One region of the Pseudomonas sp. MT3 genome, then DNA from elsewhere that is predicted to be linked to it. Evidence: riboswitches for the same ligand, from Rfam matches in the RefSeq annotation. Region 1 holds a riboswitch; each other region holds the start of a gene.
The links. A riboswitch is a leader RNA that binds a small molecule or an ion and turns the genes downstream of it on or off. The one in region 1 is predicted to bind cobalamin.
Positions count from the first base shown of each region.

Region 1 (6,955 bases):
CGATGATCACCGCCTGGGCCCTACGCTTGGCCTGCGCGCCTTCGCCGGGGTCGTTGACGATGAACGGGTAGAGGTTCGGCAGCGCGCCGAGGATCGCGTCCGGCCAGCATTCCTCGGAGAGACCGACGCCCTTGCCCGGCAGCCACTCCAGGTTGCCGTGCTTGCCGACGTGGACCACCGCGTCGGCGCCGAAGACTTCGCGTAGCCAGAAATAGAACGCGAGGTAGCCGTGGGGCGGCACCAGCGACGGGTCGTGATAGATCGCCGCCGCGTCGAGCTGGTAGCCGCGCGCCGGCTGGATACCGACGAAGGCCAGGCCGAAGCGCAGGCCTGCGACCATCAGGCGGCCACTGCGGAACATCGGGTCCTGCTGCGGCTCGCCCCAGCGTTCGCGCACCGCTTGCTGGTTGGCCTCGGGCAGTCGCGCGAAGCAGGCGAGATAGTCGTCCAGCGCCAGGCTCTGCGCGCAGGGGCGCAGGTCGAGGCTGTCCAGATCGTTGCTGATGCCGCCGAGCAGCTGCTGGATCAGTGCTGTGCCGGAATCGGGCAGGCCGGCGACCGGATAACCCTGAGCCTCCAGCGCGCGCAGGATGTTCAGCGCGGCGGCCGGCGTGTCGAGGCCGACACCGTTGCCGATGCGCCCGTCGCGGGTCGGGTAATTCGCCAGGATCAGCGCCACGCGCTTGTCGGCGTTGGTCTTGCGCGCCAGCAGCATCCAGCGCCGCGCGAGCTCGGCGACGAAGTCCATGCCGGGCAGGTGCGGCAGGTAGCAGACCACGTCGCTCTGGCTGCGCTCGCTGCGCCAGGCCAGGCCCTTGAAGCTGATCGGCCGGGTGATGATGCGACCGTCCAGTTCCGGCAGCGCGATGTGCATGGCCAGGTCGCGCGGGCCGAGGCCCTGCGGGTTGGCGCGCCAGAGGTCGTGGTTGTCCAGCGAGCAGATGGCTTGCAGCACCGGCACGTCGCGGCGGAACGGTCGCTCCTGTGGGGCTTCCGGGTTGGACTGGGCGAAGCCGGTGGTGTTGATGATCAGCTCGGCGTCGGCGCTATCGAGCAGATTTTCCACGGCATCGAGGCAAGCGGCTTCCTTGAGGCTGGCGACGGCGATGGGCAACGGGTTGATGCTCTGGGCCTGCAGGCGTTCGCAGAAGGTGTCGATGAAACCGGTGTTCGCCGCTTGCAGGTGGGTGCGATAGAACAGCAGCGTGGCGACCGGGTACTCAGGGTTCCAGTCGACCTGCCAGCGGGTGAGGTCGCAGCTGCCGACTTGCGGGTGATAGACCACCACTCGGGGCAGCGTCCGTGGTTCGCTCCAGGTGTAGTCGCGTTGCAGGTGGCGGCTGGCCAGGCAGGCGAAGAACTGCCGGGCGTTGTCCATGCCGCCCTGGCGCAGGTACTGCCAGAGGCGTTCGGCATCCTCAGGTGGGACGTTGCACAGGGCGCCGAGTTCGGGGTCGGGCTTGTCGTCGCCGGGCACGGCGATCAGCGTGGCGCCGCGCTCGGCCAGCGCCGCCAGTTGCTCCATGCCGTAGCGCCAGTAGCCGACGCCGCCGTGCACCGAGATCAGGATGACCCTGGCGTACTGCAGTACCTCGTCGACGTAGAAGTCCACCGAGGCGTGGTTCTGCAGCTGCATGGGGTTGGCCAGGCGCAGGCTCGGGTAGTCCTCCGGCAGCTCACGGGCGGCCTCGGCGAGCAGCGCCAGGTGCGAATCGCCGCTGCAGAGGATCACCAGCTCGGCGGGCGTCTGGGCCAGGTGGGCGATGCCGTCGTCGGGGACGAAGCCGCCGGGTTGGGTGCGCAGCAGATGCATGAGGCTTGCTCGGTGTAGGGCTTCATGTAGGAGCGAGGGGGCGCCTAGCTCTTGCTCGCGAACCAGACCCCGCTGTGAGGCCGTTCGCGAGCAAGCTCGCTCCTACGATAAGCAGTGTTATGCCAGGGCGGTACGCAGCTCGTTGCTGATGGCGGCCTGGTCCAGTTCCTGGCCGATCACGACCAGGCGGGTGCTGCGGGTTTCGTCACTGCGCCAGGCGCGGTCGAAGTGCTTGTCGAAGCGCTTGCCGACGCCCTGCACCAACAGGCGCATGGGCTTGCCGGGGATGGCGACGAAGCCCTTGATGCGCAGCACGGCGTGGCGCTCGACCAGCGCGTTCAGCACATCGAGCAGGGCGCGCTCTTCCACTTCCGGCAGGTCGACGTGGAAGGAGTCGAACTCGTCGTGGTGGTGATCTTCATGGCCTTCGTGCTCTTCATTGGAGTGGACGTGGTGAGTCGGGCGGCTGTCGATGTGCAGCTCGGCCTCGGCGTTCAGCCCCAGCAGCACCGAGAGCGGCAGCTGGCCGGAGTTGGCTTCGACGATCTTCACTGCCGGCGGCAGCTCCTCGGCAACTTCGGCGCGCACGCGGGCCAGCGCCTCGGCGTCCAGCAGGTCGGCCTTGTTCAAGACCACCAGGTCGGCGCTGGCTAGCTGGTCCTCGAAGAGTTCGTGCAGCGGCGATTCGTGGTCCAGGTTCGGGTCCTGCTTGCGCTGCTCGTCCACCTGCTCGGGATGGGCGGCGAAGGTGCCGGCAGCCACGGCCGGGCTGTCGACCACGGTGATCACCGCGTCCACGGTGCAGGCGTTGCGGATTTCCGGCCACTGGAAGGCCTGCACCAGCGGCTTGGGCAGGGCCAGGCCCGAGGTCTCGATGAGGATCTGGTCGAGGTCGCCACGGCGCGCCACCAGCTCGCGCATCACCGGGAAGAACTCTTCCTGCACGGTGCAGCACAGGCAGCCGTTGGCCAGCTCGAAGACGCGGCCGACCGCCTCTTCTTCGCTGCAACCGATGGAGCACTGCTTGAGGATTTCGCCGTCGATGCCCAGCTCGCCGAACTCGTTGACGATCACCGCGATGCGGCGGCCGGAGGCAGTATCGAGCATGTGGCGGAGCAGGGTGGTCTTGCCGGCACCGAGGAAGCCGGTGACGATGGTGACGGGGAGTTTGGCCAGGGTTTTCATGCGCGCCTCGCAAGTGGACATTGGAGGGCGGATGAAGGGCGCGCGCGCGGGTTCGCCGCGCAACGAAGGTCGCCACCGGATCACCCCGCCCGGTTGTCTGTTGATAACGAACCGGTTCCGGATCTCGCGAGCTAGAGCCAGGCAAGGCGGAGGATCGTCGGGGACGCGGAGTTGACTGTAGTCAATGAGCAGTCCACGACGATCCGCCAACGCAGCATGGCCGACGCGCAGCAGATCGAAAACCAGTCACGAGGCAGGTCTCCTGGCTCACAGCCCTTGATCGTCTCTTCGCCTTCCCGCCCGAATCGGCAGTGGCGCGTGAAGAGACAGGCTGTTCACAGTTGCGGGGGCAGCCGTGGCGCATCCGAAGATTTCCACGTTCCCTCTTAGCTCCGGCCAGTGCCGGAGAACCTCGAAGGGAGGAAGGCTACGCAGCGTGGCCGGGGCGGTCAATCGCCGGGGATCGGGCGACGCGCAGTTGACGCTGCGGGACTGCCGTGGTCAGCTAGCGCGGTTTCAGGTGTCTCGCGCCGACGCGCGCGAGGTGAAACGGGAAGCCGGTGCGTCCGCAAGGACCAGTCCGGCGCTGCCCCCGCAACGGTAAGCGCATCGAGGGTCGTCAGTAGCCACTGTGCCAAGGCATGGGAAGGCTGGCCCATCCGGCGAGAGTCTCTCGCTGGCGTCGCAAGCCCGGAGACCGGCCTGGAATCCTCACATTTTGGCAAACCCGCGGTGGGCGGGCGCAGGCCGTGGCGCGACCGATCCGGCGCGTTCGAATGCGTTCAACCTCTGCGTTCTCACTCTTTTCAGAGGGAACGTTCATGTCCAGCAGCATCCTGACGCAACAGGCGTCGAGTACTTCCATCCCCCTTTCCAAGCGCATCAGCCTGGCCGTTGGCGCCAGCCTGCTCGGTGCGCTGCTGGTGTATTTCGCCGGTTTCTCTCATCTGGAAGCAGTGCACAACGCTGCCCACGATACCCGCCATAGTGCGGGCTTCCCCTGCCACTGACGCACGCTGCCTGCGCGTAAGCGCAGCGTATTCGAGGCACTCGCGATCGCTGGTTCGCCGCGCTCGAGGTCTCGTTTCGTCCGGAGAACTGCAATGATCAAACGTATCGCCCAGACCGCCGGATTCGCCGGTCTGATCGCCGCGCTGGTGCTGACCGTGGTCCAGCTGCTGTGGGTATCCCCGCTGATCCTCAAGGCGGAAACCTATGAGAAATCCGAGCCGACCGCCGCACTGGTCGAAGAACATGCCCATGAGCACGCCGACGGCGCAGTTGCGGGTCATCACCATGACGAGGAAGCCTGGGAGCCGGAAGACGGCTGGCAGCGCATCCTCTCCACCACCGGCGGCAATCTGGTGGTCGCGGTGGGTTTCGCGCTGATGCTCGCGGGCCTGTTCACCCTGCGTGAGCCGGGCAAGACCTCCGAAGGCCTGCTCTGGGGCCTGGCCGGTTTTGCCGTGTTCACCCTGGCGCCGTCCCTCGGCCTGCCGCCGGAAGTCCCCGGCACCGCCGCCGCGGATCTGAGCCTGCGGCAGACCTGGTGGATCGGCACTGCCGCCGCCACCGCCGCCGGTCTCGCGCTGCTGGTGTTCGGCCGCCACTGGGCGCTGCGCATCGTCGGCCTTGCGTTGCTGGTGGTGCCGCACGTGATCGGCGCGCCGCAGCCGGAAGTGCATTCCAGCCTCGCGCCGGAAAGCCTGGCTCACGAGTTCATCGTCGCCTCGCTGGTCACCAACGCGGTGTTCTGGGCGGCCCTGGGTCTGGTGGCCGCCTGGCTGTTCCGCCGTTTCGCCCCCTCGGCCTGATTCGCCGCTATGCTCGACCCCGCAGCCGGCCCAGCCGCCTGCGGGGTTTTTATTTACAGGTGTCACTTCCAGGAGAATGCCGATGACGCTGGTTGCCGGCCTCGGTTGCCGCCGGGGCTGCCCGCTCGATGAACTGCGTGCCTTGCTGCGGGATACGCTGGCCGAGGCCGGGCTCGACGAGTCCCATCTCACCGCCCTGGCCAGCGCCACGCTGAAAGCCGACGAAGAGGGGCTGACCGCCCTGGCTGCTGCCCTCGACTTGCCGCTGGCGCTGTTCACACCGCAACAATTGGCGGCCTGCGAGAGGAACCTGGGCGAGCCTTCTGAAACTGTGCGTGCGGCCACCGGCAGCGCGAGCGTGGCCGAAGCGGCGGCATTGCTGCAGGCCGAGGCGCAAGGTGGTGCGCCGGCACGCCTGCTGGTGGGCAAGCGCCGCAGCGAGCAAGCCACCTGCGCGCTGGCTTTCATCCCCGTCGAATCCGAACGGGAGCAGCCATGACGGTCTATTTCATCGGTGCCGGTCCTGGCGATCCCGAGCTCATCACGGTCAAGGGCCAGCGGCTGATCCGCACCTGCCCGGTGATCCTTTACGCAGGTTCCCTGGTGCCGCCGGTCGTGCTGGAAGGGCACAGCGCCGAGCGCGTGGTGAATACCGCCGAACTGAACCTGGAGGAGATCGTCGAGCTGCTGACGCAGGCCCACGCGGAGGGCAAGGACGTCGCGCGGGTGCACTCCGGCGATCCCTCGCTGTACGGCGCCATCGGCGAGCAGATCCGTCACCTGCGCGAGCGCGGCATTCCCTACGAGATCATTCCCGGCGTCACTGCCACCTCGGCCTGCGCGGCGATCCTCGGTTGCGAGCTGACCCTGCCGGAGATATCCCAGACGTTGATCCTCACCCGCTACGCCAGCAGGACGCGTATGCCCGAGGGCGAGTCGCTGGCCGAGCTGGCGCAACACCAAGCGACCCTGGCCATTCACCTGGGCATCGGTCAACTGGCGAACATCGTCGCCGAACTGCTGCCGCACTACGGTGCGGATTGTCCCGTCGCGGTGATCCATCGCGCCAGTTGGCCGGATCAGGACCAGGTCACCGGCACCCTCGGCGATATCCTGCCCAAGGCGCAGGCCAAGGGTTTCCGCCGTACGGCTTTGATTCTGGTCGGGAAGGTGCTGGGGGCGGAGGGGTTTGCCGATTCGTCGCTGTACAGCACGGGGCATACGCATCTGTATCGCGGGGGCACCTTGTAGGAGCGAGCTTGCTCGCGAACGGAACTCACCCGATACACCGTACCGAAGCGGTTCGCGAGCAAGCTTGCTTCTACGAAAAGCTGTTCAGGCTCGCCACTTATCGGCGCGCGGCAGCATCCCGCGCCGCAGGTACCAGCGCACGCCCCAATGCACGCCGAGCGCTGCGCACACTGTGAGCAGGATCACCAGGCTTTCCGCATCCACGGCTACTTCCCTCGTCCGAACGCTTCCTGACAGGGTATGTCCGCGACAAACCGTCGCACAGATACAGATCGTTTCCGAATGTACGGATCAGTCCTACAGCGAGTGAATGATCCGCCCGAGGGTTTCCATCGCCTGCTCGCTGGTGGCCGTCCACGGGTGGCCGTAGTTGAGTCGCAGGCAGTGGCCGAAGCGCCTGGTCGCCGAGAAGATCGGCCCTGGCGCCAGGCTGATGCCCTGAGCCAGGGCGAGCTGGAACAGCTTGAGCGCGTCGATGTGCTCGGGTAGCTCCAGCCACAGGAAGTAGCCGCCGCTGGGCCGGGTGACGCGGGTGGCGGCGGGGAAGTGGCGGGCCACGGCGGCGAGCATCGCGTGCTGCTGGCTTTCCAGCGCGTGGCGCAGCTTGCGCAGGTGGCGGTCGTAGCCGCCATGCTGCAGGTAGTCGGCGATGGCCGCCTGGGCCGGCACCGAGGCCGACAGACTGGTCATCAGCTTGAGCCGCTCGATCTGCTCGGCGTAGCGCCCGCCGGAGACCCAGCCGACCCGGTAGCCCGGCGCCAGGCTCTTGGAGAAGGAGCTGCAGTGCATCACCAGCCCGTCGCTGTCGAAGGCCTTCACCGGCTTGGGCGCCTGGGCGGCGAAGTACAGTTCGGCGTAGACGTCGTCCTCGATCAGCGGCACCTGGTGCTTC
Region 1 is NZ_JBTVPY010000013.1:37,883-44,837, forward strand. Features, by position in the region: gene cobN (cobaltochelatase subunit CobN) at 1-1,813, opposite strand, end outside; gene cobW (cobalamin biosynthesis protein CobW) at 1,931-2,998, opposite strand; cobalamin riboswitch at 3,234-3,428, opposite strand; cobalamin riboswitch at 3,500-3,718, shown strand; gene ACYCAX_RS14955 (CbtB domain-containing protein) at 3,820-4,008, shown strand; gene ACYCAX_RS14960 (CbtA family protein) at 4,102-4,812, shown strand; gene ACYCAX_RS14965 (cobalamin biosynthesis protein) at 4,895-5,311, shown strand; gene cobM (precorrin-4 C(11)-methyltransferase) at 5,308-6,063, shown strand; gene mapR (GntR family transcriptional regulator MpaR) at 6,361-6,955, opposite strand, start outside.

Region 2 (6,955 bases), on a different contig from region 1:
CCTACCGAGTACTGCCAGCACCTGCGGGTGGGCAAGGCGCGCGAGCTGCTGGAGTTCACCAACGGTACGGTGGACCACATCGCCTACACCGTTGGCTACCTCGATCCAGGCTCGTTCCGCAGCACCTTCCGCAAGATCACCGGCATGGCGCCGAGCGACTACCGCAAGCGCTTCGGCGCCAAGCCGGGCTAGGTCGCGCTCAGGGACTGACCGATGGCGTGTCCGCCGCCTGCTGCAGCATCTGCGCGAGCAGCGGTGCATATTCCGCGTCGGTCATCGCCGGGTGCACCTGCAGGTGCATCAGGTCGGTCCACTGCAGCATCCAGCGTTGCACGTCGAGGGGGTTCTCGGCTTCCGCCAGGCCGAAGCCGAGCATGTGGCCCATGGCGTGCCAGCGACCGACCAGCTTCACGCCGGGCGGCGGCTGGCCGCCGGTCTTGAGGAAGCGCTGGATGATCCTGTCGCGGTTCTCGATGGGGATGGTCCAGTTCACCAGATAAAGCATGTCGCACCTCCGGCCCGGCTCCGGGCTTCGCTGGACGCGGACCCGAACCGGCGACGCCGCCAGAGCCGCGCCTGTGTATCCCAGGCGTGACAGTCTCCGGCTGGGAGCGGCGTTCTTCCGACAGGCATAGCAGCAGCCAGCGAAGCGGGAGCGGCCGCTGATCGGCGGTCGTCAGGGCAGGTGATCGACGGTCAGATCCAGCGATCATTCTCCGCCGTGCGTTCGCCGCCCTGGTCGCCGGTGTTCAGCACGCCGCGCGGTTCGATCAGCATCACCTGCACCTCGTGTTCGGCATAGGGCTTGTGCTCGACGCCGCGAGGCACCACGTAGAGTTCGCCGGCTCGCAGGGTCAGCGGGCCGTCGCGGAAGTCGATGCGCAGCTCGCCGTCGAGCACGATGAAGGTCTCGTCGGTGTCGGCGTGGCTGTGCCAGACGAAATCGCCGTGCAGCTTCACCACCTTGAACTGGTAGTCGTTCATCTCGGCGATCACTCGCGGCTGCCAGGTCTCAGTGATGCGGCCGAGCTTGTCCTGCAGGTTGATCGGTTGGCGTTGGGTCACGGTGGTTTTCTCCTTGGGATCGTTCTGTCCAAACTACTGCTGGTCCCTGGAGCGGTCTTGCAGGAACTTGCGCTTCGGTGTGGCTCCCCGTGTTGCGGTTGGTCTCCGGGCAGCGCTGAGCAGCGCAAAGCGGGCGACTATGCTCAGAACCTCGCGCCCTTTTCGCCGGAGATCGCCATGCCCACGCCCGCTCCCATCGCCCGCCCCAGCGTCATTCCCTGCCTGCGCTACCGCGATGCGCCGCAGGCCATCGACTGGCTGTGCGCCACCTTCGGTTTCCAGCGGCAGCTGGTGGTCGCCGATGACCACGGCGGCATCGCCCACGCGCAGTTGGCGCTGGCCGATGGCAGTGGGCTGGTGATGCTCGGGTCGCTGCACGACAATGAGTACGGCCGGCTGATGCGCCAGCCCGACGAGATTGGCGGCTGCACCCAGAGCATCTATGTGGTGGTGAGGGATGCCGAGGCGCTGTATCGCGCGGTAGTGGACGGTGGTGCGCAGATCGTCATCGACATCAAGGACGAGGACTACGGCGGCCAGGGTTTCACCTGCCGTGGTCCGGAAGGGCACATCTGGAGTTTCGGTACCTACGATCCCTGGCACTGATCCTGCGCTTTTGCGCCGCTCCCGCAACATCCTGTCCAACCCCCGCGCTTGACGCTTTCGTCCGCCGAATGTTCAGATTCGCCCCGTTTCAGGTGCCCCCCGCCGCCGTGCGTGGGGTGAAACGGGAAGCCGGTGCGTCGCCCTCGTGCGATCAGTCCGGCGCTGCCCCCGCAACGGTAAGCGAGCGGAGCATCCACTAGGCCACTGTGTTCAGGCATGGGAAGGCGGATGTTTCATGATCCTCGCAAGCCCGGAGACCGGCCTGGAACCTGTTTGGCAAACCCGCGGTGGGCGGGCGTGAGCCGGTTCCCGGGGCGCGCTCGTTCCGGGTGTCGCTGCGCCGCCTGCGAAATCCCGATTTCGAGGCGATCACCTTGCAACTTCCTATCTATCCGAACCGGCGTGCCCTGCGCTGGACTCCCGTTTTCTCCCTCTGCGTCCTCGGCCCGCACCTGTCGGCGGCGCCGCTGGACCTGGCCGATGAAATCGTCAACGCGCCTTCGGTGGAGTCCACCACCGTGGCGGACATGGCCCGCTACGGCAGCAAGCTGGAGGTCATCGACCGCCAGCAGATCGAACGCGCCGGCCCCAGCGCCGACATCACCCGCGTGCTGCAGATGTACGTGCCCGGCCTGTTCGTCGCGCCGAAGAACGGCCCGTTCGACTACGGCACCTACTCGCTGCTCGGCGGACGCAACGACGACACGCTGATCCTGCTGGACGGCGTGCGCCTGAACAACCGCCTCTACGGCGGCATCTACCTCGACACCCTGCCGACCACCGCGGTGGAGCGCATCGAAGTGCTCAAGGGCGGCCAGGGCCTGCTGTTCGGCACCCAGGCGGTGTCCGGGGTGATCAACATCGTCACCCGCAGCGCGCGCAGTCGCGAGGCATCCGGCGAGGTGAACCTCGGCCTGGACACCTTCAAGGGCCGCAGCGGTGATGCCCGCGCCGAGAAGATCGTGCACAACGGCCTGGGCGACCTCGGCCTGATGGCCTATGTCAGCCACAACCGCTCCGACGGCTACCAGCCGTACCGCGACCAGGACATGACCAGTACGGTCAGCGACAAGCGTCGCTCGTACGACGTCAACGTGTTCGGCGCCAAGGCCATCCAGGCCATCGGTGAGGCCTCGCGGCTGGAGCTGTTCTACCAGTACGCCGATGCCGAACTGGACTTCGCCCGGCCGACCTCCAACCACCACACCAGCAACAACCGCGTGCAGCAGATCGCCACGGCGACCTTCCAGCAGAGCGTCGGCGACGATTTCAGCTGGTTCGCCAAGACCCACCTCAACGATTGGGACACCCGCTACGACCGCGTCTACAACCTGCAGGGCGGCGGTACCCAGGTGCTCAATCACAACGACTACTGGGGCTTCACCGACTGGGGCACGCAGCTTGAAGGCAAGGCACGCTTCGGCGGTGGCCACGAGCTGGTCTTCGGCAACGACAACCAGTGGTACAAGGGCCAGGACGATGTGCTGATCATCGACAACGACAAGGCCGAATCCCATGCGCTCTACGCCCAGCTGCGACCGAACATCGAGGCGCTGCCCGACTGGCACCCGAGCCTGGGCGTGCGCCGCGAGGAAATCTCGGGCGGTGAGGGCGCCACCGTGTGGATGCTGACCTCGCTCTACGACCTCACGCAGCAGCTCAAGCTGCGCGGCCAGTTGGGCACCGCCTTCAAGTTGCCCACCGCCGAGCAACTGTTCGTCAACGAACCGGGCGACGAAGTCGGCAACCGCGACCTCAAGCCCGAGCGCAGCCGCAACGCCGAACTGGGCCTGGACTACACCGGCGAGCTGTTCGACCAGCCGTGGAGCGGCAGCGTCACCCTGTTCCGTCGCGAGATCACCGACCTCATCACCCTCGCCGGCGATCAATGGGTGAACGGCAATGGCGAGATCACCGTGCGTGGCGTGGAAGCCAACGGCCAGTGGCAGTTCGGCCGGCACTGGCAGCTCTCCGCCGACGCCACGCGCAATCGGGTGGACAGCCACGACGGCGTGACGGTGAACAACATCCCGCACTTCTTTGCCCGCCTGCGCCTGGGCTATGACGACAGCCTCTGGGGCGCCGGTCTTGCCGCGCGCTACGTCGGCTCCATCGTCAGCGCCCAGGACGACGACTACGGCCACTACAGCGTGCTCGATGGCGATGCCTACCGCTACCTCGACGGCGCCCGCGCGCATCGCCTGAGCCTGCTGCTGGAGAACCTGCTGGACCGCGACTACGCCACCGGCCGCAGCAGCAACGGTATCCGCCAGGTGGACAACCTCGGCCGGCCGCGCACCGCCGAGCTGCGCTACACCTTCAGCTTCTGATGAAGGCCATCCTGCTGGTCGGCCCGCTGGCCGGAGCCCAGGGCGAGCGCCTACTGCGCGAGGTATCGGCGCGCCTCGCCGGCGTCGAATGCATCGACACCGGTGAGGGTTTCGATTCGCTCTGGGGGCGGGTGCGCGAGCTGTTGGCCGAGAGTATCGAACTGCTGCTGGTGGACCTCGAACCGACCGCCGACGGCGCCTATCTCGAGTGGCTGCGCGCGGAACTGGCTGCGCTGTGCGGGGAGCATCCGCAGGCGCCGTTGCCGAAGGTCACCGCTTCGGCGCTCGGTCGGCGCGGGCTGGATGTGGCGGCGGTGCTGACGGCGATTGACGATCCGGCGCAACAGCTGGACTGCCAGGGCGTCGGCGAGGTGCCGTCGCAACCGGACTGGTCCGCGCCGCCGCCGCATCGCCGTCACCTGTTCCTCTGCACCGGGCCGCGCTGCGTGCGGCGCGGCGCGCTGCCGTTGTGGAAGACCCTGCGCCGCGAGTTGATCCGCCTCGACCTCTACGAGAACGCCGAGGGCGCCCTGCTGACCCGCACCGGCTGCCAGTTCCCGTGCAATCGCGGGCCGCTGCTGACGGTGTATCCCGAACGTGTCTGGTATGGCCTGCGCAGTGACGAGCAGGTGTGCCGGGTGGTGGCGGAGCATCTGCGTGACGGCGTGCCGGTGGCGGAGCTGCGGGTGGATGAACTATGACGCACTCGCGCTTCGTAGGAGCGAGCTTGCTCGCGAACCGCTGGATGCAGGGAGTTGGGTTCGTCGTCCTCCTTCAACGGCTCCTCACCCTAACCCCTGCCCGGAGGGAGATGGGACCGTTCGGTGCAGGGGAAGGCCGAGCTTTCAGCCGGCATAGGCTGCTCCTTCTCCCTGAGGGAGGGGGTCGGGGTGAGGGGCGAATCCCGGCACGGACTTCCCAGGAGCGTAGTAGCGGACTTCGTCCGCGATGTTTCAGAGCTGGCGCTGTTCGCGAGCAAGCTCGCTCCTACAGGTCAAGCCTGGCGCTTGGTTTGGCGTTGATTCTGGGGGCGGTAACTGCTTCCGCCCAGGACTACCGCAACTGCGCCCAAACCTGGCGAATCGACCACCCGCCGCAACGCATCCTCGCCCTCAACCAGCACGCCGCCGACCTGCTGCTGGCGCTGGGCGCCAGGGAGCGGCTGATCGGCGTGGCCTACATCGATGACGATCTCGACCTGACCAAAGGAAGCTATCGCGGCGTGCCGCTGCTGTCGCGCCAGTATCCGTCGGCGGAAGCGGTCTACGCGCAGCAGCCGGACCTGGTGGTGGCTGGGTTCGCCTCCGCCTTCCGGCTGGGCAACCTGTCTCGCGAGGAACTGGCCGGCCACGGCGTCGCCAGCTACCTGCTGGATGCCGGTTGCGGAGTTTGGCAGGACGATCTGTTCGCTGGTGTCGAGACGGACCTGAAGACTCTGGGCGATCTGCTTGGCGAGCAGGAGCGGGCGCAGGATCTGATCCGCCGGCAGCGCGCCGAGCTGGCCGAAGCGCGCCGGCTTTCGACCGGCCGCCAACTGCTGGACGTCTTCTACCTCGATAGCGCCAGCAACGGCCTGGAGAGCCAGGGGCGGCGCGGCGTGGTCACTCAGTTGCTGCACGCTGCCGGCGCGCACAACCTGTTCGAGGATGTCGACCTGGGTGGCTTCACCGCCAACAGCGAACAGCTGCTGGCGCGCGATCCGGACGTGATCCTGCTGGCCGATGCACTGTGGTCCACGGCCGGGCAGAAGATCCGAACGTTGCGCGCCGACCCGGTGCTCTCGCGCCTGCGCGCCGTGCGCGAGGGGCGCTTCGTGGCCTTGCCTTTCACCCACCTGTTCCCCGGCGTGCACAGCGGGCAGGCTGCCCGCGAGCTGGCGCAGGAGCTGGGCAGGTACTGAACGCCGGCTCGTCTGTTCGCCAGCCACTGTTCCTACCCAAGCGCCGGAGCCCGTGTTAGAAAGCGCCCATCGATCATGCGGAGACTGTCATGGGCAAGTTGCGCGTTGGGGTGATTTTCGGTGGGCGTTCGGCGGAGCACGAAGTGTCCCTGCAATCGGCGAAGAATATCGTCGACGCGCTGGACCGCGAGCGTTTCGAACCGGTGCTGGTGGGTATCGACAAGGAAGGCCGCTGGCACCTCAACGATGCCTCCGACTACCTGCTCAACCAGGAAAACCCGGCACTGATCGCCCTCAACCGCTCCAACCGCGAACTGGCCGTGGTGCCGGGCAAGGCTGAGCAGCAACTGGTGGAAACCGGCAGCCGCCAACTGCTCGATCACGTCGATGTGATCTTCCCCATCGTCCACGGCACCCAGGGCGAAGACGGTTGCCTGCAGGGCCTGCTGCGCATGGCCGACATCCCCTTCGTCGGCTCCGACGTGCTCGGTTCGGCCATCTGCATGGACAAGGACGTGAGCAAGCGCCTGCTGCGCGACGCCGGCATCGCCATCACGCCGTTCGTCACCCTGACCCGCGCCAATGCCCCGCGCACGTCGTTCGACGAGGCGCAGCGCAAGCTCGGCCTGCCGCTGTTCATCAAGCCGGCGAACATGGGTTCCTCGGTGGGCGTGAGCAAGGTCGAAGACGAGGCCGCCTACGACGAAGCCGTGCGCCTCGCGCTGGCCTTCGACGACAAGGTGCTGGTGGAGGCCGCCGTGCAGGGCCGCGAGATCGAGTGCGCGGTAATGGGCAACGAGCAGCCCATCGCCAGCGGCTGTGGCGAGATCGTCGTGGGTAGTGGCTTCTACTCCTACGACAGCAAGTACATCGACGAGGATGCCGCCAAGGTCGTGGTGCCGGCGGACATTCCCGCAGAGGCCAGCGAGCGCATCCGTCAGCTTGCCGTGGAGGCCTTCCTCGCCCTGGAGTGCTCGGGGCTGGCGCGGGTCGACGTGTTCCTCACCGACAGCGGCGAGGTACTGGTCAACGAGCTGAACTCGCTGCCCGGTTT
Region 2 is NZ_JBTVPY010000017.1:57,084-64,038, reverse strand. Features, by position in the region: gene ACYCAX_RS18055 (GlxA family transcriptional regulator) at 1-192, shown strand, start outside; gene ACYCAX_RS18050 (DUF3303 domain-containing protein) at 200-505, opposite strand; gene ACYCAX_RS18045 (cupin domain-containing protein) at 697-1,065, opposite strand; gene ACYCAX_RS18040 (VOC family protein) at 1,243-1,671, shown strand; cobalamin riboswitch at 1,745-1,951, shown strand; gene ACYCAX_RS18035 (TonB-dependent receptor plug domain-containing protein) at 2,046-4,001, shown strand; gene ACYCAX_RS18030 ((2Fe-2S) ferredoxin domain-containing protein) at 4,001-4,702, shown strand; gene ACYCAX_RS18025 (ABC transporter substrate-binding protein) at 5,014-5,901, shown strand; gene ddlA (D-alanine--D-alanine ligase) at 5,991-6,955, shown strand, end outside.
Region 2: it holds a riboswitch for cobalamin, as region 1 does, so the genes downstream of both, ACYCAX_RS18035 (TonB-dependent receptor plug domain-containing protein) here and cobW (cobalamin biosynthesis protein CobW) in region 1, are expected to answer to the same signal.

Region 3 (6,955 bases), 120 kb from region 1:
GACACCCCGGACGACCGTCTGGTGTGGGACGTCGGCCACCAGGCCTACCCGCACAAGATCCTCACCGGTCGCCGCGAGCGCATGGGCAGCCTGCGCCAGAAGGACGGCCTGGCCGCCTTCCCGCGCCGCTCGGAGAGCGAGTACGACACCTTTGGCGTCGGTCACTCCAGCACCTCCATCAGCGCCGCGCTGGGCATGGCCATTGCCGCGCGCATGCAGGGTTCCAACCGCAAGTCGGTGGCGGTGATCGGCGACGGCGCACTGACCGCCGGCATGGCCTTCGAGGCGCTCAACCACGCGTCGGAGGTCAAGGCCGACATGCTGGTGATCCTCAACGACAACGACATGTCGATCTCCAACAATGTCGGCGGCCTGTCCAACTACCTGGCCAAGATCCTCTCCAGCCGCACCTACAGCAGCATGCGCGAAGGCAGCAAGAAGGTGCTCTCGCGCCTGCCCGGCGCCTGGGAGATCGCCCGCCGCACCGAGGAATACGCCAAGGGCATGCTGGTCCCCGGCACGCTCTTCGAGGAGCTGGGCTGGAACTACATCGGCCCCATCGACGGCCACGACCTGCCGACCCTGATCGCCACCCTGCGCAACATGCGTGACCTCAAGGGCCCGCAGTTCCTCCACGTGGTGACCAAGAAGGGCAAGGGCTTCGGCCCGGCCGAGATCGACCCGATCGGCTACCACGCGATCACCAAGCTGGAAACCGAAGGCGCCGCCCACGCCGCGCCGAAGAAGGCCGGCGGGCCGAAGTACTCCAGCGTGTTCGGCCAGTGGCTGTGCGACATGGCCGCCCAGGACCCGCGCCTGGTCGGCATCACCCCGGCCATGAAGGAAGGCTCCGACCTGGTCGCCTTCGCCGACAGATTCCCGGACCGCTACTTCGATGTCGCCATCGCCGAGCAGCACGCCGTGACCCTCGCGGCCGGCATGGCCTGCGACGGCGCAAAGCCCGTGGTGGCGATCTACTCCACCTTCCTGCAGCGCGGCTACGACCAGCTGATCCACGACGTCGCGGTGCAGAACCTCGACGTGCTGTTCGCCATCGACCGCGCCGGTCTGGTGGGCGAAGACGGCCCGACCCACGCCGGCAGCTTCGACCTCTCCTACCTGCGCTGCATCCCCGGCATGCTGGTGATGACCCCCAGCGACGAGAACGAACTGCGCAAGCTGCTCACCACCGGCCATCACTTCGAAGGCCCGGCGGCGGTGCGCTACCCGCGCGGCACCGGCCCCAACGCTCCCATCGAGGCGGCGCTGGCACCGGTCGAGATCGGCAAGGGCGTGGTGCGCCGTGAAGGCAAGGCCGGCAAGGTTGCCTTCCTGGTGTTCGGCGTGCAACTGGCCGAAGCGCTGAAAGTGGCGGAGCAGTTCGATGCCACGGTCGCCGACATGCGCTTCGTCAAGCCGCTGGACGAGGAACTGGTGCGCCAGCTGGCCGCCAGCCACGAGCTGCTGGTGACCGTCGAGGAGAACTCGGTGATGGGCGGCGCCGGCGCCGCCGTCAGCGAATTCCTCGCCCGCGAGAACCTCCAGCAGCCGATCCTGCACCTGGGCCTGCCGGACTACTACGTCGAGCACGCCAAGCCCGCGCAGATGCTCGCGGAGTGCGGGCTAGACACCGCCGGCATCGAAGCCTCGGTGAAGGCGCGCCTGGAGGCCCTCGGCAAGCGCTGAGACCGATCGGCGCATCCCTCCCCGGGAGTATTGCCAGTGACGGGCGCACCGACTAAGGTGCGCCCGTTTTCGTTCGAGGTAACGGGAAGCAGGTGAAAGACCTGCGCTGCCCCCGCAACGGTAACCGACGCGCCCCTCACGGAGCGCAGCATCGCCATCCGCCACTGCTGAATGCGGGAAGGCGGCGATGTGACGTCGGCAGCCCGGAGACCGCCCTCGACACGCCCCGACAGGTGTTGCGGAGGGCCGCACCGTCAAGTGCGGCCTGCCGCCCTTGCCACGCCCTCCTCGAAAGTCATCCGACCGCTTTTGAGGACGCTCCATGAAACTGCCCCGACTCGCCCTGGCCACCAGCCTGCTGCCCGGCCTGGCCTTCGCCGCCGACGACATCTACCGGCTCTCCGACCAGGTGATCACCTCCGCACGCCAGGCCCAGCCGCGCGCCGAAGCCACTTCGGCCAACAGCGTATTCACCCGTGCCGACATCGAGCGGCTACAAGTGCGCAGCGTGCCCGCCCTGCTCGCCCGCGTGCCTGGCGTGCAGATGGGCAGCTCCGGCGGCGTGGTCTCGTACTCCGTGCGCGGCACCAGCACCGCGCAGACCCTGGTGCTGGTGGACGGCCAGCGCGTCGCCTCCGCCAGCAGCGGCATCGCCCGCCTGGACTACCTGAGCATCGACAGCATCGAGCGCGTCGAGGTGACCCGCGGCCCGCGCTCCGCCCTGTACGGCGCCGACGCCATTGGCGGGGTCATCCAGATCTTCACCCGTCGCGGCGAAGCCGGCCTGCACCCCGAAGTGCGCCTGGCTGCCGGCAGCCACGGCACCTTCGAACGCAGCCTGAGCCTGTCCGGCGGCGACGAGCAGACCCGCTACAACCTCGGCGGCAGCCTCGACGAGAGCCAGGGCTGGGATCGCACCAGCGACAACGTCGGCGCCGACAACGATCACGACGCCCAGCGCAACAAGGCCGTGCACCTGAACCTGGACCACCGTTTCAGCGAGGACTGGAAGGCCGGCCTGAACCTCAACGACCAGCGCGGCAAGAACGAATACGACGACGCCTACAACTTCGAGCCGGGCTCGCCCCGCGACGAATTCCGCGTCAGCAGCTACAGCGCCTACCTCGACGGCCAGATCACGAAGATGTGGAACAGCCGCCTGGAACTGGGCCGCAGCTTCGACCGCAACAAGGCCGTGGGCGCCGCCGACAGCTGGAACAACGGCACGCTGGGAACCACCCGCCACTCGGCGAGCTGGATCAACCGCCTGCGACTGGACGATGCCAATCAGCTGGCGCTGGGCACCGACTGGTACGAAGACAAGGTCGACGGCACCACCGCCTTTGCCGACGACCAGCGCAGCAACCGTGCCTTCTTCGCCCAGCACAGCTTCAAGGGCGACAGCTTCGGCACCGAGCTGGGTATCCGCCACGACAACAACCAGGCCTACGGCAGCCAGAACAGCTGGAACGCCGCCTTCAGCCTGCCGGTGGGCGACAGCCAGACCTGGATCGCCAGCTACGGCGAAGGCTTCCGCGCGCCGACCTTCAGCGACCTCTACTACCCCGGCGCGAGCAACCCGGACCTCAAGGCCGAGACCTCGAAGACCTACGAGCTGCAATGGCGCGGTGACTTCTCGGGCACACACCTGGAAGCCTCGCTGTACCGCACCGAAATCGACGACATGATTGCCTGGGACAGCAACAGCAATCAGCCGGAGAACATCAACAAGGCGCGCATCAATGGCTTCGAGACCAGCGTCGCCCGCGACGTGCTGGGCTGGCAGGCCGCGCTCGGCCTGAGCCTGATCGACCCGCGCGACCGCGACACCGGCCACACCCTGCCATACCGCGCGCGGCGCACCCTGAGCCTGGACCTGGATCGCCAGTTCGGCGCCTTCGGCGTCGGCGGCACCTGGCGTGCGGTCAGCCAACGCTACGACGACGCGGCCAACACCCGCGAACTGTCCGGCTACGGCGTGCTCGACCTGCGCACCAGCTGGCTGGCCAGCGATGAGATTCGCTTCGACCTGAAGCTGGATAACGCCCTGGATCGCAACTACACCCTGGGCGACTACCTGCGCCCGACCAGCCCGATGGACTTCATGGGCGAAGCCCGCCCCTACCGCGAACCGGGGCGCACCGCGCTGCTGGCGGTGACCTGGACGCCGGAGCTGTAAGGGAAGCGGCCTGACGGCCCCTCACCCTGCCCCTGGCTACGCACCCGCTCCGGAGGGAGAGGGACTGTCCTGGCAGGCTCAAGATTCGGCGCCCTCACCCCTTGGGAGAGGGCTGGGGTGAGGCGCACCGGTATCGAACAGAGCCTCCGTAGGAGTGGATTCATCCGCGATGCTCCTGCGTGGCCGACACCAATCGCGGACGAAGTCCGCTCCTACGCCGGGCCTGTGGAATAGTGGGAAGTCGGTTCGCGAGCAAGCTCGCTCCTACAAAAAGCGGCCCGGTGTAGCTCCGATGTCTCAGCGCGTGCTGAACCCTGTAGGAGCGAGCTTGCTCGCGAACCCGCCCAGCAGCGGGCCTAGAGCACTCCCGCCATTCGCCCCAACTGCGCGCAATCCTGCGCATGCCAGTCGGTCAGCTCGGGCCAGGGGTTATCCGGAAGGTTGACCAACGCACTGTGCGCACCCGCCGCGCGGGCGCAATCGAGGTCGAAGCGGTAGTCGCCGACCATCAGCATCCGCTGCGGCGCCACGTCCCAGCGCGCGGCCAGGCGCAGCAGGCCGTCCGGGCTGGGCTTGGGATCGGCCTCGCCACGGCCGAGGATGTCGCCGCTGTGGAAACAATCGCCCACCCCAATGGCGGCCAGGGTGATCAGCGCCAGCTCATGGGCGTTGCGGGTGAGGATGCCCAGGCGGTAGCCGGCCCCGTGCAACGCGCGCACCAGCGCCACCGCACCGGGCGCCGCAATGGAGGCCACCGCCAGTTCGCGCTCATGCTCCAGCAGCCAGGCGTGCTTGGCCGCCGCCTCGTCCTCCGGCAATGCCGCGAGGTGGGAGAGGATGTCGTGTTCCTGGGGAATGCCCAAGGCCCGCTTGATCGCCGGGAAGTCGTGCACCGCCAGGGTCAGGGTACCGTCCATGTCGAACACCCAGTGGCGGATGTCGCCGAGTTTCACGACCAATCCTCGCGATGACGAATCAGGCCTTCCTGGGTGGTGGACGCGACCAGTTGGCCGTCGCGGTTGAAGATGCTGCCGCGCACGAAGCCGCGGCCATTGCCGGCCCAGGGGCTGTCCATCGCATAGAGCAGCCACTCGTCCGCGCGCAGGTCGCGGTGGAACCACACGGAATGGTCGATGGTGGCAACCTGCATGTCCTTCTGCCACACCGAATGCCCGTGAGGCAGTAGCGAGGTGGTGAGGAAGCCGAAATCCGAGGCGTAGGCGAGGATGTACTTGTGCAGCGCCGGGATGTCCGGCAGCTTGCCGTCGGCGCGCAGCCAGAGGTACTTGATCGGCTCGCCGACCTGCGCCTCGTAGGGGTCGTTCTGGGTGACCGGGCGGATCTCGATGGGTTTGGGATACAGCAGTTTGTCGCGGATCAGTTCGGGGAACTGCTCGGCGCTGCGCTGCTTGAGCTCGAGATCCGTGGGCAGGTTCTCCGGGCCAACCACGTCAGGCATCGGGATCTGGTGCTGGAAGCCCTCCTCGTCGGTCTGGAAGGAGGTGCTCAGGGCGAAGATCGGCTGGCCCTTCTGGATCGCGGTGACGCGCCGGGTGCTGAAGGTGCCGCCGTCGCGCACGCGGTCGACCTGGTAGACGACCGGCTTGCTGGCATCCCCCGGGCGCAGGAAGTAGCCGTGCATCGAGTGCACGTGGCGCTCCGGGTCTACGGTCTGGCTGGCCGCCGACAGCGCCTGGCCGAGCACCTGCCCGCCGTACAGCTGGCGGAACCCGAGGTCCTGGCTCATGCCGCGAAACAGGTTTTCCTCGATGGGTTCCAGGCTCAACAGAGCGACCAGGTTGTCCAGGATCAGGGTCATGCGCTTTCCTCGAAAGACTCTACAGCTCGAATGGGTGACGACGCGGCGCCGGGTAGGCGGGGAGACTGGTCAGGCGAGTGTCCCATACCGCGCGGCCGATGGTGAAATGATAGAGGCTGACCGGACGGTCCGGTCCCTCGCCGAGCAATTCCTCCACCGCCGGGTCGAAGTAGCAGCCGATACCGGTGCCCGACAGCCCCGCCGCCTCGGCCTCCAGGTACAGCAGTTGGCCGATCTGCCCGCACTCCCAGTACAACCGGGGATAGCTCCAGGCGCCCTCGGCCAGGGCGGCGTCGAGGTCGGCGAGCATGGCGAAGGCGACACAGCCGTCGCTGGCGATGTCCTGCCCGCACGACAGGAAGGCGGACAGCCCGCGGGCATCGCCCTCCAGCAGGCGGTACAGCGGCAGGCCCGAGTCGCTGGCCGACTGCCATTGGAAATCCTCGCGCAGGCCACCCGGCGTGCGTCCGCTGCGGCCCAGCCAGTAAAGCCCCGGCGCCAGGCCCTGGACACGGTGGACGAACAGCAGCAGGTCGACGCGCGCCGGCTCGCCGGTGCAGGCGAACGGTACCGGCGAGCGCTCCGGCAACAGGCGGCGCAGCCAGGCGTAGAGCAGTTCGGCCTGGATGCCGCTGCGGCCGTCCATCGACTGCGCGCTGCGCCGGCGGTGAAGGATCGGCCGCGCGGGCAGGCCGGGGTTATCCGCCGAGGCCTCGATGGTCTGCGCGGACCACGCCTGGGTCGGCAGCGCGGGCGCGCGGCAGCACTGATGCACGCGCTCCAGTTCCGGCCAGTGGCGATAGTCTCGCGACAGGCGGTTGGGCGCACCGGCCAGTGGCAGTTCGGCGAGCCCGTTGAGCAGCGCATCCGGGAGCGGAAATTCAGCGGCCCGTGGCGGCCCGATCCACAGCAGCACGTCCACGCTTTCGCGTTCGTCGAAGCCGTCGCGGTCCAGGCCGAACACGGCGTCCAATCGCGCCTCGGCGATGCCACGCAGCACACGGGCATGCCAGCCCTGGATCGCGGCTGCGATACCCAGGCAGGCCAGCGCATGGCCAAGATCGTGCTGGCAATAGCGGTAGGCGCGCTCGCCATACTTCCAGGCTTCGCGCCAGGGAATGCTGGTCAGCGCCAGCAGGCAGCCGCCACTCGGAAGCGCCGCATCCAAGCCCGAGGCCAAGGGCACGGGCAACTCGGCGCGCACCTCCAGTACATGTTCGTCGGCACTGTAGTGCGCCAGCAGCGCGGAGTTATCCACAGCGCCGGCGGGC
Region 3 is NZ_JBTVPY010000013.1:158,616-165,570, reverse strand. Features, by position in the region: gene dxs (1-deoxy-D-xylulose-5-phosphate synthase) at 1-1,686, shown strand, start outside; cobalamin riboswitch at 1,728-1,902, shown strand; gene ACYCAX_RS15570 (TonB-dependent receptor domain-containing protein) at 2,009-3,865, shown strand; gene ACYCAX_RS15565 (HAD family hydrolase) at 4,222-4,818, opposite strand; gene tesB (acyl-CoA thioesterase II) at 4,815-5,684, opposite strand; gene ACYCAX_RS15555 (nitroreductase family protein) at 5,704-6,955, opposite strand, start outside.
Region 3: it holds a riboswitch for cobalamin, as region 1 does, so the genes downstream of both, ACYCAX_RS15570 (TonB-dependent receptor domain-containing protein) here and cobW (cobalamin biosynthesis protein CobW) in region 1, are expected to answer to the same signal.

Region 4 (6,955 bases), on a different contig from region 1:
CTCGCCCAGCAGCGCGTCCAGCGCCACCCCGAGCACACTCAACAGCGCCAGGCTCATGGCTGCTCCCCCCAGTGGTTCTCGAACAGCAGCTCGCCGAGCGGGCGCGGCTGCCGCCAGCCCTCCAGGGCCAGCATCGGCGCCGGGTAGAACTCGCTCACCGGCCCGAGGCAGATCACCGCCACCGCTTCGGCCCCGACGGGCAGGCCGAGCAGTTCGCCCAAGGCGGCCGGGTCGAACAGCGACACCCAACCCATGCCCAGGCCCTCCGCGCGGGAGGCGAGCCAGAGGTTCTGGAGGGCGCAGGCCAGCGAGGCCAGGTCCATCTGCGGCAGCGTGCGGCGGCCGAACACATGCGCCTCGCGGCCGTCCATCAGCGCGGCGACCAGCACTTCGGCGCAGTCGAGCACCCCCTCCACCTTCAGCCGCATGAATTCGGCGGAGCGCTCGCCCAACGCCTCGGCGGTGCGCACACGTTCGTCCTCCACCAGTTGGTGGATCGACTGGCGCAACGCCCTGGCGGTGATACGGATGAACCGCCACGGCTGCATCAGGCCGACGCTGGGCGCCTGGTGGGCGGCCTCCAGCAGACGGGCAAGCAGCTCGGGCGCCACCTCGCCGCCGCTGAAGTGGCGCATGTCGCGGCGCTCGGCAATGGCGCGGTAGAGCGCGGCGCGTTCCTCAAGGCTGTAGGCGTGCTGAGTCATGGTCGGTCATGGTCGAAACAGGGCCACCGCGGCGTCCGGAGCGGACGGCAGGTAGAAGTGGATGTAGGACGCGGTAAGCCGGCCACGACGGAACACCGCCTCGGCCACCGGTTTGTCGTTCGGACAGACGCCACGGGCCAGCGGTGGTTCCGGGCTGTCCAGCAGCGAATGGTGGAAGGTGTGGCCGCGCAGCGTGCCTTCGGGCAACACCACGGCCTGCAGCGCCAGTGCCGCCAGGCGCTTCTGCAGGCGTGCCTCGCCGGGCAGCAGGCCGAGCAGTTCGGCGCGTACGCCATCCACGTCGGCCAGCGCGTCGAGCAGATAGAGCATGCCTCCGCACTCGGCGAGGATAGGCTTTCCCGCGTCATGGTGAGCACGGATCGCCTGGGACATGGAGAGGTTTTCCGCCAGAGCGCGCAGGTGCAATTCCGGGTAGCCGCCGGGCAGGTAGAGGCTGTCCACCGCAGGCAGCGCCTTGTCGCACAATGGCGAGAAGAACACCAGCTCGGCCCCCAGTGCGCGCAGCAGATCGAGGTTCGCCTGGTAGAGGAAGGCGAAGGCGTTGTCCCGCGCCACGCCGATCCGCACGCCGTCGAGACGACCGAGCGCGGCGCGCGGCCCGGCTGCCGCGAAGCGCACCGGCACCGGCAGCTCGGTACTGGCGCTGGCGGCCAGGGCATCGGCGGCGGCGTCCAGGCGGGCGTCGAGGTCGGCCAGTTCGTCGGCCTGCACCAGGCCCAGGTGACGGCTGGGCAGTTCCACCTCGGTGTCGCGCGGCAGCGCGCCATACCAGCGGATCCATTCCGGCAGGCTGTCGCGCACCAGGTCGCGGTGGCGCTGGCTGCCGATGCGGTTGGCGAGTACGCCGGAGAACGGCAGGTCGCTCTGGTAGGTAGCCATGCCGACCGCCAGCGCGCCGAAGGTCTGGGCCATCGACTGGCCGTTGATCACCGCCATCACCGGCACGCCGAAGCGGCGGGCGAGATCGGCCGCCGAGGGCGAACCGTCGAACAGTCCCATCACGCCTTCGATCAGGATCAGGTCGGCCTCCTCGGCGGCTTCCCAGAGCAGGCGGCGGCTCTCGGCCTCGCCAACCATCCACAGGTCCAGCTGGTACACCGGCGCGCCGCTGGCTCGGGCCAGGATCATCGGGTCGAGGAAGTCCGGGCCGCACTTGAACACCCGCACCTGGCGTCCGAGGCGCGTGTGCAGGCGTGCCAAGGCGGCGGTCACGGTGGTCTTGCCCTGGCCGGAGGCCGGGGCGGCGATCAGGAGTGCGGGGCACTGACGGGAGTCGGACATCAGGTGCGTTCCGGCACGACGGCAGCCATCAGAACTCCACCCCTTTCTGCGCCTTGATGCCCGCCTTGAAGGCGTGCTTCACCAGGCCCATCTCGGTCACGGTGTCGGCCGTCTCGACCATCGCCGGCAGCACGCCGCGCCCGGTGGCGACCACATGCTGCATCGGTGGACGGGCGGCGATGTCGGCGAGCACGCTGTCCAGCGCCAGGTAACCATGCTTGAGGGCGATGTTCACCTCGTCCAGCACCACCAGGCCGATCTGCGGATCGCCCAGCAACTGGCGGGCGACGTCCCAGGCCTCGCGGGCCTTGGCGATGTCGCGCTGGCGGTCCTGGGTCTCCCAGGTGAAGCCCTCGCCCATCACGTGGTAGCTGACCTCTTCGGGGAAACGCCGGAAGAAGGTCTCCTCGCCGGTGGTGGCGGCGCCCTTGATGAACTGCACCACGCCCACCTTCATGCCGTGGCCCAAGGCGCGGGCGACCATGCCGAAGGCCGAGCTGCTCTTGCCCTTGCCGTTGCCGCTGTGGACCAGGAACACACCACGCTCGCCCTGGGCCTGGGCGATCTTCTCGTCGACCACGGTTTTCTTGCGCTGCATGCGCGAACGGTGGCGTTCGTCCTTTTCCGGGGATTCGCTCATCGGTCTCTCTCCTCTCAAAGGGCCTGGTAGCGCACGCCGAAGAGTACGGCGCGGCCGGGCTGCTCATAGCCCAGGGTGGTCTGGTAATCGGCGTCGAACAGGTTGCTCAGGCGCGCCTGCAGACGCCACTCCGGGTTCAGTCGATACTCGCCGCGCAGGTCCAGGGTAGCGAAGCCGCCCAGGCGATTGCGGTTGGCCAGGTCATCGTAGCGGTGGCCTTCGGCGTGCAGGCTGGCGCCCAGGCTCAGCGCGTCGAAGCGCCGGTCGAGGTCCAGGTTGAACAACTGCCGGGCGCGGCGCGGCAGGTCGTTGCCACGGTTGCCGCTGGCGCGGCTTTCCGGGTCGAGCAGGCTGGCGTTGGCGTTCCACACCCAGTCCCGCCACTGGCTGCCCAGCTGCAGTTCGACACCGCGGATGCGCGCCTGGTCGATATTGTCCGGCGCACGCAATGCCGAGTCGTAAGCGATCAGGTCGTCGATCGCCGTGCGGTACAGGTTCACCGCCCAGTGGCCCCAGCCGTGGCGACCGTCCACGCCGACTTCGACGCTGCGCGAGGTTTCCGCATCCAGGTCGGGGTTGCCGTAGCCAGGGTAATAGAGTTCGTTGAAGGTCGGCGCCTTGAACGCCGTACCGTAGCTGGCGAAGGCCCGTACGGCGTCGGTCAGCGCGTAGCCCCAGGCGAGGTTGCCGGTGTTGCGGCTGCCGAACTGCTGGTTGTCGTCGTGGCGCAGGCTCAGTTGCCAGTCATGCCGCCCCGCGCTGCCCAGGTACTGGGCGAAGGTGCCGCGGTTGTCGCGGGAGGTCAGTGCATAGTCTGTGGAACTGCTTAGTTCATCCTGCTGCCAGTCGTAGCCCAGGGTCAGGGTGTGGCCGGGCGCGAGGTCCAGGTCGTTCTGCCAGGACGCGGTGTCGCGACGGCTGTCGAAGCGCGAGTAGAAGGCACCGTCCTGGTAGGCATCGGACTTGTCCTCGCTGCGCCCGGCGGACAGGCTCACCCGCCAGGGCTCCAGCGGCGCGAAGCGCACGCGGCCGCCGATCACCCGCTGCACGCCATCGTTGTAGGCATCGAAGCCCTGGGTGCGGCGGCTGTTCACCGTGTCGAAGTCGTTGTGCGAATCGGTTTGCAGCAGGCTGCCGTCCAGCTCCAGACCGTTGTCGAAACGGTAGCCGGCACGCAGCGAACCGGACAGGTTGCGGTAGCCGTCGCGGTCCGGCTCATGGCCGCTGGCACCGTTGGCCTTGGCGTCGATGCCGGCGGTATCCAGGCTCGATACGCCGAGGGCGAACCAGCCGCGACCGTTGCCGGCCGAGGCTCCGGCGCTGCCTTCGTAGGTGCTCTGGCTACCCGCCCCGGCGTAGGCCCAGGGCTTGAAGCCCGGCTCCAGTGCCTGTCGGGTGAATATCTGGATCACCCCGCCGATGGCCTCGGAACCGTACAGACTGGAACGCGGCCCGCGCACCACTTCGATGCGCTCGATCAGCGCCACCGGCAAGTCCTGCAAGGACGCACCGCCGGACGAAACCGAGCCGGCCTTGATGCCGTCGATCAGCACCAGCACATGGTCGGATTCGCTGCCGCGCAGGTAGAGGCTGGTGGCCTTGCCGGGGCCGCCGTTGCTGGCCAGGGAAATCCCCGGCAGCCGCCGCAGCAGGTCGGGCACCGATTGCGCCTGGCTGCGCTCGATGTCGGCGCGGTCCAGCACGCTGACCGAAGCGAGCGTCTGCTCGGCGCGGCGCTCGGTGCGCGTGGCGGTCACCAGTTGATCGTCGAGCACCAGCGGCGCTTCGTCCGCCGCCAGGCCGATGCAGGAGAAGCCGCCCAGCGCCAGGGCTGTCGGCCAATAGAGGAAATGCTTCACGTGAACTCACTCCGCCGCTCTCACCCGCGCGGCTCTGACCGAAAAAGGCAGGCGGAGGACGGTAGCGCCCCGGCGGTCGATCAGCCGGAACGCTCGACAGCGCCCACCGCGATGCCATGACATGCAGCAGGCCGGTCTCCGGGCTTGCGAGTGGGCCGTGACAGGCTCCTGAAACCGCGCCTTCCCATGCCGATGGCACAGTGGCGGAATGCGGTTCGATGCTCGCTTACCGTTGCGGGGGCAGCGCCGGACTGGTCGGACCGCGAGGTCGGACTTCACCGGCTTCCCTGTTTCACCCCCGACTTGCACCGGGGGCACCTGAAGCAGGCGCGCAGCTTAGTGGCTGTCGCCAGCCACGGTCAATTGCGGCGGCCTGTCGCTCCCAGGGTGACGAAGCGCACCGGTGCGTCGGCCGCAGCCTCCCGGCACCAGCGCAACCAGATCGAGCGCAATTGGCCGACGGCGGCCCGTGCCCGGCGGCGCTGGCCTTCCTCCAGCCAGCGATTGCCCTGCAACGCAGCCGACAGCGCCTCCTCGACTCCATCCAGCGCATGCTCCCGGTCGTTACGCGGCCCGCCGTCGAGCAGCAACTGCCGCAACCGCGCCAGATAAGAGTCCCGCGCGCGCCGCAGCGGCCCCCGCGCCGTGCCCAGGCTGTCGCGCAGGAACAGCAGTTCGTCCGCCAACGCCAGGCCGAACAGCCCTCCCCGCCATTGGGCGCGGCGTTCCCGCGGCAGGCCGTCCTGGTATTGCACCAGGCGCAGCAGGCGGTCGGCGCTGCGCCCGTCGAACCAGGCCTCCAGCCTGGGCAGCGGGCCACGGGTCAGCCGTGCCAGGTCGGCCAGCAGTGCGCCGAGCACTCGCCGGTAGTGGCGGCGCCCCGGCCGCAGCTCCACCAGGTTGAACACCAGCACCGCGAACCCCACGCCCAGCACCGTCGCCAACGCCGAATTGAGGAAGTGGTCGAGGTCGTAGACCATCTGGTTGCTCGGCCCCACGTTCTTCACGAAGAAGATGCAGAAGGCCGATGCCATTGCGGCGATGGCCGGCCGCGTCGTGCACAGCGCCGCGATGAACAGCGGTATGCCGAGTACGCTGTAGAGCGCCGTGAATCCTTCGCATCGCGGCAGGATCACCAGCACGGCAACCGCCGCCACGGGAATCGAGAGGAGGATGCCGCGCAGGAAGTTCAGGCCCGCGCCGGCTGGCTCGTCACGGCTGGCGAACAGGCTCAGCACCACACCGGTGATGGAAACCGCGCCCAGGCCGCTGGGCCAGGCACTGACCACCCAGAACCCCGCCACGCAGAGAAATGCCAGGGCGCTGCGCAGGCCGAACAGCAGCCCGCGCTCGACGTCCCGGTGCCAGACGATCAGCGCCGGCGCCTCGCGTGTCGCTTCACCGTAAAGCAGTGCTTCCAGGCTGCGCCGGGATTGCCGGCCCCGATCCAGCACCGCCAGCAGAGATTCCAGGTAATCGCGCTCCTGTGCACCTGCGGCGTTCTCCAGCGCACCGAGCAGATGCTCCCGGCAGGCGGTGAAGTCGGGCTGTTGCGCATTCTCCAGGCACTCGCGCACCAGCTCGCGCCAGGGGCGCACGGCCAGCTCGACGGCGGCGTCGAGCAACCGTCCTTCCCGCGCAACCCGGCGCGCGGCGCGCAGCAGGCCGAGCAGGGCGGCATTGAGCCCACGCAACGCAGGCACTCGCCGACGCCCCGTCGGACCTTCGAACCACGCCTGCTCCTGCCGCCCATCCAGCTCCAGAATGCTGCCCAGGGTAGCGATCAGCGCCGCGTGTTCATCGGTGCCCAGCATTTCCGCGGACGCCGCCTTCAGCGTCGACGACCAGACCTTGCGCGCCTGCTCGAGCAACTGCTGCTCCGTGCTGCGCGGCCACAGCAGCACGCTGACCAGGGAAGCACAGGCAATGCCCAGGCCGATCTCCGAACAGCGGGCCACGGCCTGGTCGAAGACCGTCAGCGGCGCGGCCGAGGCTGGCAGGGCAACGATCGCGGCGGTATAGCCGGCCAGCACGAAGCCGTAGGACGAGAAATTGCGCAGCATCGACGCCCCGGCGGTGCAGAACGCCAGCCATAGCGCCATCGCCAGCAGGAACGGCAAGGGCGCCTGCCCCAGCCAGGCGACCAGGGCCACCGACATGGCCGCCCCCGTCAGCGTGCCAAGCAGGCGGAACACGCTCTTGGCCAGCACCATGCCGCTCAACGGCTGGCTGACCACGAACACCGTGACCAGCGCCCATTGCGGCTGCTGCAACTGGAAGACGAACGCCAGGTAGAGAGCGATCCCGCCCGCCAGCACCGCCTTGATGGCGAACTGCAGATCGACCACCCGGGGGCGTAAGATGGCCTGGGCGAATGCAGACAACGAAGGAGGCAGAGCAGGCATGGCGAGACCACCGGCAGGAAACCGACCGGGCGAATTTTAGTTAGC
Region 4 is NZ_JBTVPY010000010.1:54,787-61,741, forward strand. Features, by position in the region: gene cbiB (adenosylcobinamide-phosphate synthase CbiB) at 1-57, opposite strand, end outside; gene bluB (5,6-dimethylbenzimidazole synthase) at 54-704, opposite strand; gene ACYCAX_RS12200 (cobyrinate a,c-diamide synthase) at 711-2,006, opposite strand; gene cobO (cob(I)yrinic acid a,c-diamide adenosyltransferase) at 2,035-2,646, opposite strand; gene btuB (TonB-dependent vitamin B12 receptor) at 2,661-4,505, opposite strand; cobalamin riboswitch at 4,618-4,842, opposite strand; gene ACYCAX_RS12215 (FUSC family protein) at 4,865-6,910, opposite strand.
Region 4: it holds a riboswitch for cobalamin, as region 1 does, so the genes downstream of both, btuB (TonB-dependent vitamin B12 receptor) here and cobW (cobalamin biosynthesis protein CobW) in region 1, are expected to answer to the same signal.